Regions from separate parts of the Streptomyces sp. NPDC050988 genome, predicted to be linked through region 3. Evidence: predicted binding sites of a transcription regulator. Region 3 holds the regulator's gene; each other region holds the start of a gene.
What was found. The regulator HrcA, encoded in region 3, represses chaperone genes, less so after heat shock. The targets are predictions, from matches to a motif close to TTNGCACTCNGNNNNNCNGAGTGCNAA.

Region 1 (3,241 bases), on a different contig from region 3:
TCCGGCCGAACCTGGATTCTTTCCGTGAGGCTGGGCTCGGCTAGTCGTTTCATCCTGCGGGCGCGTGGGGGCTGGTCGCGCAGTTCCCCGCGCCCCTAAAAGCCAAAAGACTGCCCCGCGCCCCCAAGAGCCAAAGACTGCGCCGTTCCCCGCGCCCCTGAAGGGGCCACCCACTCCGACGGAGGTCCAACCCCATGAGCGTCAACGTTCGTATCCCCACCATCCTGCGTACCTACACGGGCGGCCAGGCCGAGGTTGTCGCTGAGGGGGCGACTCTTGGTGAGGTCATCGCCGATCTGGAGAAGAACCACACCGGGATCGCCGCCCGGGTCCTGGACGACCAGGGGCAGTTGCGCCGGTTCGTCAACGTGTACGTGAACGACGACGACGTCCGCTTCGAGCAGGGGCTGGAGACGGCGACGCCGGACGGGGCCGGGGTGTCGATCATTCCCGCCGTCGCCGGCGGCTGACCGTCGGGAGCCGTGCCGAGGGCTGATAATTACCTTCGGTAACTGCCGTCACCGAGAGTTCATCGAATTGCCCCCTCCGTGAGAGAAGCGGAGGGGGCAATTCTGTATGGTTGAGCGCGGTACAGTTGGGGAACCTGCTTCGATCCGCACGCCGGGCGCATTGAGATCCCGCCCGAAGCCCGACAAGAAGTAGCCAAAGTGCCCCACCTTTTTGAGCCTTTTATGGCATTCATGGGGCCCGACTTGCCCTGAATCTTCGTGAATTCTTCACATATTCCCGATCGGTCGTGCCCGGAATTCTCGTCGGATTGACCTGTTGCAGACGGCAGTTGGACGGATACATTCAGCCGCGGTCGACGCGTTCCGGCGCACACCCCCAACCGTTGGGGGGTGAGGTCTGACCCGGATCCGCGAAGTGCGGGTCTGTGCAAGGGCCAGTAATAGGGGAGTTAGGCATGGCTCAGGGCACCGTCAAATGGTTCAACGCGGAGAAGGGGTACGGCTTCATCGCGGTCGACGGTGGTGCGGATGTTTTCGTCCACTACAGCGCGATTCAGATGGACGGCTACCGCACCCTGGAAGAGGGTCAGCGGGTCGATTTTGAGATCTCGCAAGGCCAGAAGGGGCCGCAGGCGGACATGGTCCGACTGGCGACCGGCTGAAGCACGCGCCGACTTACTGCAGCGACGTTCTTCTTCCGAAGGGCTCGTACCCCACCGGGTGCGGGCCCTTCGGCATGCCCGCACCCCGTCCGCGCCGTCCGTGCGCTCTCTTCCCGCCTGCTCCCACCAGCTCCCACCTGCGGATCATCCGGAGCCGCTTGCACTCGCATGGGTCGAGTGCTAATCATTGGCGTTAGCACTCTGAAGGTGAGAGTGATAACGAGGACCGGGTCGGTGAGGCCCGCAGGCCGGGTGGGGCAAGGAACCACGAGGTCGGCAGGCCGTCCGTCGCGGGCGCGGGCGCGGTCCTGGAGATTCCACCCCAGTCCGGGAGGACCACTTCACATGGCCAAGATCATCGCGTTCGACGAGGAGGCACGGCGCGGTCTCGAGCGCGGGATGAACCAGCTCGCCGACGCCGTCAAGGTCACCCTTGGTCCCAAGGGTCGCAACGTCGTCCTCGAGAAGAAGTGGGGCGCCCCCACGATCACCAACGATGGTGTTTCCATCGCCAAGGAGATCGAGCTCGAGGACCCGTACGAGAAGATCGGCGCTGAGCTGGTCAAGGAAGTCGCCAAGAAGACGGACGACGTCGCCGGTGACGGTACGACCACCGCGACCGTTCTGGCGCAGGCGCTGGTCCGCGAGGGCCTTCGCAACGTCGCCGCCGGCGCCAACCCGATGGCTCTCAAGCGCGGTATCGAGAAGGCCGTCGAGGCCGTCTCCGGTGCCCTCCTTGAGCAGGCCAAGGATGTCGAGACCAAGGAGCAGATCGCTTCGACGGCCTCCATCTCCGCCGCCGACACCCAGATCGGCGAGCTCATCGCCGAGGCGATGGACAAGGTCGGCAAGGAAGGCGTCATCACGGTCGAGGAGTCCCAGACCTTCGGTCTGGAGCTCGAGCTCACCGAGGGTATGCGCTTCGACAAGGGCTACATCTCGGCGTACTTCGCCACGGACATGGAGCGTATGGAGGCCGTCCTCGACGACCCCTACATCCTGATCGCCAACTCGAAGATCGCCAACGTCAAGGACCTGCTCCCGCTCCTGGAGAAGGTCATGCAGTCGGGCAAGCCGCTGCTGATCATCGCCGAGGACGTCGAGGGCGAGGCCCTGTCGACCCTGGTCGTCAACAAGATCCGTGGCACCTTCAAGTCCGTCGCCGTCAAGGCTCCGGGCTTCGGTGACCGCCGCAAGGCGATGCTGAACGACATCGCCATCCTCACGGGCGGCGAGGTCATCTCCGAGGAGGTCGGCCTCAAGCTCGAGAACACGGGCCTTGAGCTGCTCGGCCGCGCTCGCAAGATCGTCATCACCAAGGACGAGACGACGATCGTGGACGGCTCGGGTTCGGCGGACCAGGTTGCCGGTCGCGTCAACCAGATCCGTGCCGAGATCGAGAACTCCGACTCGGACTACGACCGCGAGAAGCTCCAGGAGCGCCTGGCGAAGCTGGCCGGCGGCGTGGCCGTCATCAAGGCCGGTGCCGCCACCGAGGTCGAGCTCAAGGAGCGCAAGCACCGCATCGAGGACGCCGTTCGCAACGCGAAGGCGGCCGTCGAGGAGGGCATCGTCGCCGGTGGTGGCGTGGCCCTGCTCCAGGCCTCCTCGGTCTTCGAGAAGCTGGACCTGGAGGGTGACGAGGCGACCGGCGCCAACGCCGTGAAGCTCGCCCTGGAGGCCCCGCTCAAGCAGATCGCCGTCAACGGTGGCCTCGAGGGTGGCGTCATCGTCGAGAAGGTGCGCAACCTTCCCGTCGGCCACGGCCTCAACGCCGCCACCGGTGAGTACGTCGACATGATCGCCGAAGGCATCATCGACCCGGCGAAGGTCACGCGCTCTGCCCTGCAGAACGCCGCGTCCATCGCCGCGCTGTTCCTCACCACCGAGGCCGTCATCGCCGACAAGCCGGAGAAGGCCAGTGCCGGCGCCGGCGCCGGTGGCGGCATGCCGGGCGGTGACATGGACTTCTGAGCCCCTGCGCAAGCAGCCAAGGCTCGGTAGTTCGCAGTACGTCGCAGTTCGCAGTACTTCGCATCACGCAGTACTTCGCATCACGCGAACGAGGGCGGCACCCCATTCCAGGGGTGCCGCCCTCGGGCGTTTCCG
Region 2 (3,241 bases), on a different contig from region 3:
CCATCCCGGTGACATCGTTCTCAGCCATTTCCGCGGCAAGGAGCACTGGAAGGGCACGATGCCCGACATGGTCCGCCGCTTCCTGAAGCTGGTCACGGACAAGGGGTACGCGGTGGCTCGTATCGAGGACTACCTGTGAGGATGCGGCCGGCCGCCGCCGCGGTGCTGCTCGCGGGGCTGGTCTGCCTGGCCGGCTGCGCCCAGTCCGTGGACCCCATCGAGCGGCTGGGCAAGAAGGCCGCGCAGAAGGTACGCACGTACGGCCCGACCGAGGACCCGTACCGCCGCTGGGGCCTGACCGCCCCGCTCGCCCCGGCGCCGAAACCGCCCGACCGGCGGCCCTCCGCCCGCACGGCGGGGCCGGGGCTGCCGCCCGTCGTCGACCGCGTCCCCACCCGCGACCGGGTCGTCTTCCTGACCTTCGACGACGGCGCCGAGAAGGACCCGGGGTTCGTCGACATGGTCCGTGAACTGCGGCTGCCGGTCACGATGTTCCTCACGGACAGTGTGGTCGGGCCGGGGTACGCCCACTTCGGCCGGCTCCGCGCGGTCGGCGCGAGCGTGCAGAACCACACGCTCGACCACCCGTACCTGCCGGGTCTTCCGTACGCCGGGCAGCGTGCCGAGATCTGCGGCCAGCAGGAGAAGCTCAAGCAGCGGTTCGGTATCCGGCCTCGCCTCTTCCGGCCGCCCTACGGCGACTACAACTCCGACACTGTGCGGGCCGCCGCCGACTGCGGGCTGGCCGCCGTCGTCCTCTGGCGCGACGCCGACCGGCTCCGCCCGGGTGACATCCTTCACTGCCCGGAGGGCCGGAACGGTACGAGTCTCACTCGGACAACGACCAAGATCCTGAACCGAGTCCAGGCCCAGGGTTTCACGGTCGCCCGCCTGGAGGACTACCTCTAGCGATTTATCGCCCCCGCCGCCCCTACCCATTCCCGTCACTACTCGGGGGCCAGCCCCCGAACCCCCGCTCCTCAAACGCCGGAGGGGCTAAAAGATTGCGCGGCCGGGCGAAAGATTGCGCGGCCGGGCCGAACCTCTACAGCCCAGTCCAGGCACATCTCAGCCCGTCCGGCGTTTGAGGACGAGGCCGTTCAGGCCGATCAGCGGGGGTCTGGGGGCGGCAGCCCCCAGGGCGTTCACCCGTGGCACCGGGCGCCGGACATCCCCTGACCGCCGGAGGCAATTGGCACTCCGCTTGACCGAGTGCTAATCGCAGTCATAGTCTCAGGTCTGGCACTCACCGCAGGAGAGTGCCAATAGCGACGGGCAGGTCCGGCACCCGCGACGACGGATCCACCTGGTCGCCACCTCAGACAGTTAACCCCGTGAGATCTCCGAAGGGGGAGGTCGGATCGTGACGACCACCAGCTCCAAGGTTGCCATCAAGCCGCTTGAGGACCGCATTGTGGTCCAGCCGCTCGACGCCGAGCAGACCACGGCCTCTGGCCTGGTCATCCCGGACACCGCCAAGGAGAAGCCCCAGGAGGGCGTCGTCCTGGCCGTGGGCCCGGGCCGCTTCGAGAACGGCGAGCGTCTTCCGCTCGACGTCAAGACCGGCGATGTCGTGCTGTACAGCAAGTACGGCGGCACCGAGGTGAAGTACAACGGCGAGGAGTACCTCGTCCTCTCGGCTCGCGACGTGCTCGCGATCGTCGAGAAGTAATTCACCCGGCACCACCAGCATTCCCGGCATTACCAGCATTGCAGTGAACTGCGCCCCTGGCCCCCGCGACCTTATGAAGCCGGGCGTCGGGGGCGCAGTTCGTTTCACCCACGTTTTCCGAGAGGGCTGAACCGCTCCCATGGCGAAGATCCTGAAGTTCGACGAGGACGCCCGTCGCGCCCTCGAGCGCGGCGTCAACAAGCTTGCCGACACGGTCAAGGTGACGATCGGCCCCAAGGGCCGCAACGTCGTCATCGACAAGAAGTTCGGCGCACCCACCATCACCAACGACGGTGTCACGATCGCCCGCGAGGTCGAGATCGACGACCCGTACGAGAACCTCGGCGCCCAGCTGGTGAAGGAGGTGGCGACCAAGACCAACGACATCGCGGGTGACGGTACGACCACCGCCACCGTGCTGGCCCAGGCGCTCGTCCGCGAGGGCCTGAAGAACGTCGCCGCCGGCGCGTCCCCCGCCCTCCTGAAGAAGGGCATCGACGCGGCCGTCGCCGCGGTCTCCGAGGAGCTCCTCGCGACCGCGCGCCCGATCGACGAGAAGTCCGACATCGCCGCCGTCGCCGGTCTGTCCGCCCAGGACAGCCAGGTCGGCGAGCTCATCGCCGAGGCGATGGACAAGGTCGGCAAGGACGGTGTCATCACCGTCGAGGAGTCCAACACCTTCGGTCTGGAGCTGGACTTCACCGAGGGCATGGCCTTCGACAAGGGCTACCTGTCGCCGTACTTCGTGACGGACCAGGAGCGCATGGAAGCCGTCCTGGACGACCCGTACATCCTGATCCACCAGGGCAAGATCTCCTCCATCCAGGACATGCTGCCGCTGCTGGAGAAGGTCATCCAGACCAACTCCTCCAAGCCGCTGCTGATCATCGCCGAGGACGTCGAGGGCGAGGCCCTGTCGACCCTGGTCGTGAACAAGATCCGCGGCACGTTCAACGCCGTCGCCGTGAAGGCCCCCGGCTTCGGTGACCGCCGCAAGGCGATGCTCGGTGACATGGCCGGTCTGACCGGTGCCACCGTCATCGCCGAGGAGGTCGGCCTCAAGCTCGACCAGGTCGGCCTGGACGTGCTGGGCACCGCCCGCCGCGTGACCATCACCAAGGACGACACCACCATCGTCGACGGCGGCGGCAAGTCCGACGACGTCGCCGGTCGCATCAACCAGATCAAGGCCGAGATCGAGGCCACGGACTCCGACTGGGACCGCGAGAAGCTCCAGGAGCGCCTCGCGAAGCTGGCCGGCGGCGTGTGCGTCATCAAGGTCGGCGCCGCCACCGAGGTGGAGCTCAAGGAGAAGAAGCACCGTCTGGAGGACGCCATCTCCGCGACCCGCGCCGCGGTCGAGGAGGGCATCGTCTCCGGTGGTGGCTCCGCGCTCGTCCACGCCGTGAAGGTCCTGGAGGGCAACCTCGGCAAGACCGGCGACGAGGCCACCGGTGTCGCCGTCGTCCGCAGGGCCGCTGTCGAGCCGCTGCGCTGGATCGCCGAGAACGCCGGCCTGGAGGGTTACGTCATCACCTCCAAGGTCGCCGAGCTCGACAAGGGCCAGGG
Region 3 (3,241 bases):
CCCTCAGCGACCGTTGAACGCGTCCTTCAGCCTGGAGAACAGCCCCTGCTGCCCGGGCTGAAACTGACCCGTGGGCCGCTCCTCCCCCCGAAGCTGCGCAAGCTCGCGCAACAGCCGCTCCTGCTCGGGATCAAGCTTGCTCGGCGTCATGACCTCGACATGCACGATGAGATCACCACGCCCGCCACCGCGAAGGTGCGTGATACCGCGCCCGTGCAACGGAATCGACTGCCCCGACTGCGTGCCGGGACGGATGTCGACCTCTTCCATCCCGTCGAGCGTCTCCAGCGGCACCTTGGTGCCGAGAGAGGCCGCGGTCATCGGGATGGTGACCGTGCAGTGCAGATCGTCACCGCGCCGCTGGAAGGTGGAGTGCGCGACCTCGTGGATCTCGACGTAGAGGTCACCGGCGGGACCACCACCGGGCCCGACCTCGCCCTCGCCCGCGAGCTGGATCCGCGTGCCGTTGTCGACACCGGCGGGAATCTTCACGGTCAGGGTCCGACGCGAGCGGACCCGTCCGTCGCCGGCGCACTCGGGGCACGGCGTCGGAACGACCGTCCCGAACCCCTGGCACTGCGGACACGGCCGGGACGTCATGACCTGGCCCAGGAAGGACCGCGTGACCTGGGACACCTCACCGCGCCCGCGGCACATGTCACAGGTCTGCGCGGAGGTGCCGGGCGCGGCACCCTCACCACTGCACGTCGTACAGACGACGGCCGTGTCGACCTGGATGTCCTTCGTCGTGCCGAAGGCCGCCTCGTCGAGGTCGATCTCCAGCCGGATCATCGCGTCCTGGCCGCGCCGCGTACGCGACCGCGGGCCCCGCTGCGACGCCGTACCGAAGAAGGCGTCCATGATGTCCGAGAAGTTCCCGAACCCGCCGGCGCCGAAGCCGCCCGCGCCCTGGCCGCCCGCCTGGGACAGCGGGTCACCGCCGAGGTCGTAGACCTGCTTCTTCTGCGGGTCCGACAACACCTCGTAAGCGGCGTTGATCTCCTTGAAGCGCTCTTGCGTCTTCGGATCGGGATTGACGTCCGGATGCAGCTCGCGAGCGAGCCGCCGGAATGCCTTCTTGATCTCGTCCTGGGACGCGTCGCGGCGCACGCCGAGTACGGCGTAGTAGTCCGTGGCCACCTACGACTCCGCCAGGATCTGTCCTACGTACCGTGCCACCGCTCGTACCGCTCCCATCGTTCCGGGGTAATCCATGCGCGTCGGGCCGACGACGCCAAGTTTTGCTACTGCCTCGACGCCCGAACCGTAGCCGACCGAGACGACGGACGTGGAGTTGAGTCCCTCATGGGCGTTCTCGTGACCGATCCGTACGGCCATGCCCGAATCATTGACCTCACCAAGGAGTTTGAGGAGAACGACCTGCTCCTCAAGTGCCTCCAGCACAGGACGGATGGTGAGGGGAAAGTCATGTCCGAAGCGGGTCAGATTGGCGGTGCCGCCGATCATCAGCCGCTCCTCGGTCTCCTCGACGAGGGTCTCCATGAGGGTGGAGAGCACCGTCGCGACCGTGCCCCGGTCGTCCGACTCGAAAGCGTCGGGGAGATCCTGCACCAGCTGCGGGACGTCCGCGAAACGGCGGCCCGCGATCCGGCTGTTGAGCCGCGCGCGTAGATCCGCCACAGAGGACTCCCCGAAGGGCGCCGGGCAGTCCACCATGCGCTGCTCGACCCGGCCGGTGTCCGTGATCAGTACGAGCATGACGCGGGCCGGGGCCAGCGACAACAGCTCCACATGACGCACGGTCGACCGGGTCAGGGACGGGTACTGCACGACTGCGACCTGCCGGGTGAGCTGCGCGAGGAGCCGGACGGTCCGCCCCACGACGTCGTCGAGATCGACGGCGTTGTCGAGGAAGCTGTGGATCGCCCGCCGCTCCGGCGCGGTCATCGGCTTGACGCCCGCGAGTCTGTCGACGAAGAGGCGGTAGCCCTTGTCCGTGGGGATACGGCCCGCGCTGGTGTGCGGCTGGGCGATGTAGCCCTCGTCCTCGAGCACGGCCATGTCGTTGCGGACGGTCGCCGGGGAGACGCCCAGCCGGTGGCGCTCCGTGAGCGCCTTGGAACCGACCGGCTCCTCGGTGCCCACGTAGTCCTGGACGATGGCGCGCAACACTTCGAGCCTGCGTTCACTGAGCATCGCGCACACCTCCAGCTGGTCTTCCCCGCGGTCTTCGTGCGGTCTTCGATGCGGTCCTCGATCATCTTCGATCGCCTTGCCTGGCACTCAGCGCGCACGAGTGCCAGCATCCCCGGCCCAAGTGTACGGCCGGTAGGTACGACGCGGGCAAGGGTGGCCCTGCGATGTCACGACGACGTGTACGGGGCTGTCCCGCTCTGTCCCGACTACTGTCCGCGCACTTCACGGGGCATGGAGCTAGCGTCGGCGTATGAGGGTGACTTGGGAAGAGGCCGGGTGGGAGGAACTGGGTCCGCGGGTGGGGCGGTGCCGGCTTCCGGTGTGGGACTGCACGGTGGGGCTCGTGGTGGGCGAGGGTGCGGCGCTCATGATCGACGCGGGGTCGGGGCTGCGGGAGGGCGCGCGGCTGCGTACGGAGGCGCGGCGGTTGCTCGGGGGCGGGCGGGTCACCCATCTCGCGCTCACCCACCCGCACTTCGATCATGTCTTCGGCGCGGCGGCGTTCGCGGGGGTCGAGGTCTTCGGGGCGGTGGGTCTAGAGCGGGTGCTGGTCGACGGACGGGACGAGTTGCGTGCCGACGCCGAGCGCAACGGCGCCGATCCGGGCGAGGCGGCCGAGGCGGCGGACCTCCTCGTCCGCCCCCGCCATCTCGTCTCCGGCGAGTGGACGCTCGACCTGGGCGGCGGAGTGCAGGTCCTGCTGGCGAACGTGGGCCCCTGCCACACCGGCCACGACCTGGCGGTTCTCGTCCCCGGAAGCCCTGGAGCCCCCGGCGGCACCGGCGGCACCGACGGCGCCGGGACGGGCTCTCCGGAGATCGTCTTCTGCGGTGACCTCGTCGAGGAGTCCGGCGAACCCCAGGCGGGCCCCGACGCCGTCCCCACCCGCTGGCCCGCGGCCCTGGACCGGCTGCTGGCCCTCGGGGGCGAGGACGCGGTGTACGTGCCCGGCCACGGGGCGGCGGTCGACGCCGGGTTCGTACGGGCCCAACGGGACGTGCTGGCACGGCGTTTCGGCGTTTCGTAGGGAGCCCGTGGGCCTGTCGCGGGAGGCTCGTCGGCGTGTCGCAGGGGGGCTCGGTGC

Region 1: the regulator HrcA is predicted to act here: its motif matches at 1,326-1,352, upstream of groL (chaperonin GroEL).
Region 2: the regulator HrcA is predicted to act here: its motif matches at 1,193-1,219, upstream of groES (co-chaperone GroES).

The regions. Positions count from the first base shown of each region.
Region 1 covers NZ_JBITFQ010000040.1:48,002-51,242, reverse strand. The annotation lists gene thrC (threonine synthase) at 1-44, shown strand, start outside; gene ACIBEI_RS44750 (ubiquitin-like small modifier protein 1) at 195-470, shown strand; gene ACIBEI_RS44745 (cold-shock protein) at 926-1,132, shown strand; gene groL (chaperonin GroEL) at 1,478-3,106, shown strand.
Region 2 covers NZ_JBITFQ010000021.1:40,251-43,491, reverse strand. The annotation lists gene ACIBEI_RS33470 (polysaccharide deacetylase family protein) at 1-139, shown strand, start outside; gene ACIBEI_RS33465 (polysaccharide deacetylase family protein) at 142-909, shown strand; gene groES (co-chaperone GroES) at 1,364-1,672, shown strand; gene groL (chaperonin GroEL) at 1,812-3,241, shown strand, end outside.
Region 3 covers NZ_JBITFQ010000057.1:976-4,216, reverse strand. The annotation lists gene dnaJ (molecular chaperone DnaJ) at 4-1,140, opposite strand; gene hrcA (heat-inducible transcriptional repressor HrcA) at 1,141-2,157, opposite strand; gene ACIBEI_RS49055 (MBL fold metallo-hydrolase) at 2,408-3,184, shown strand.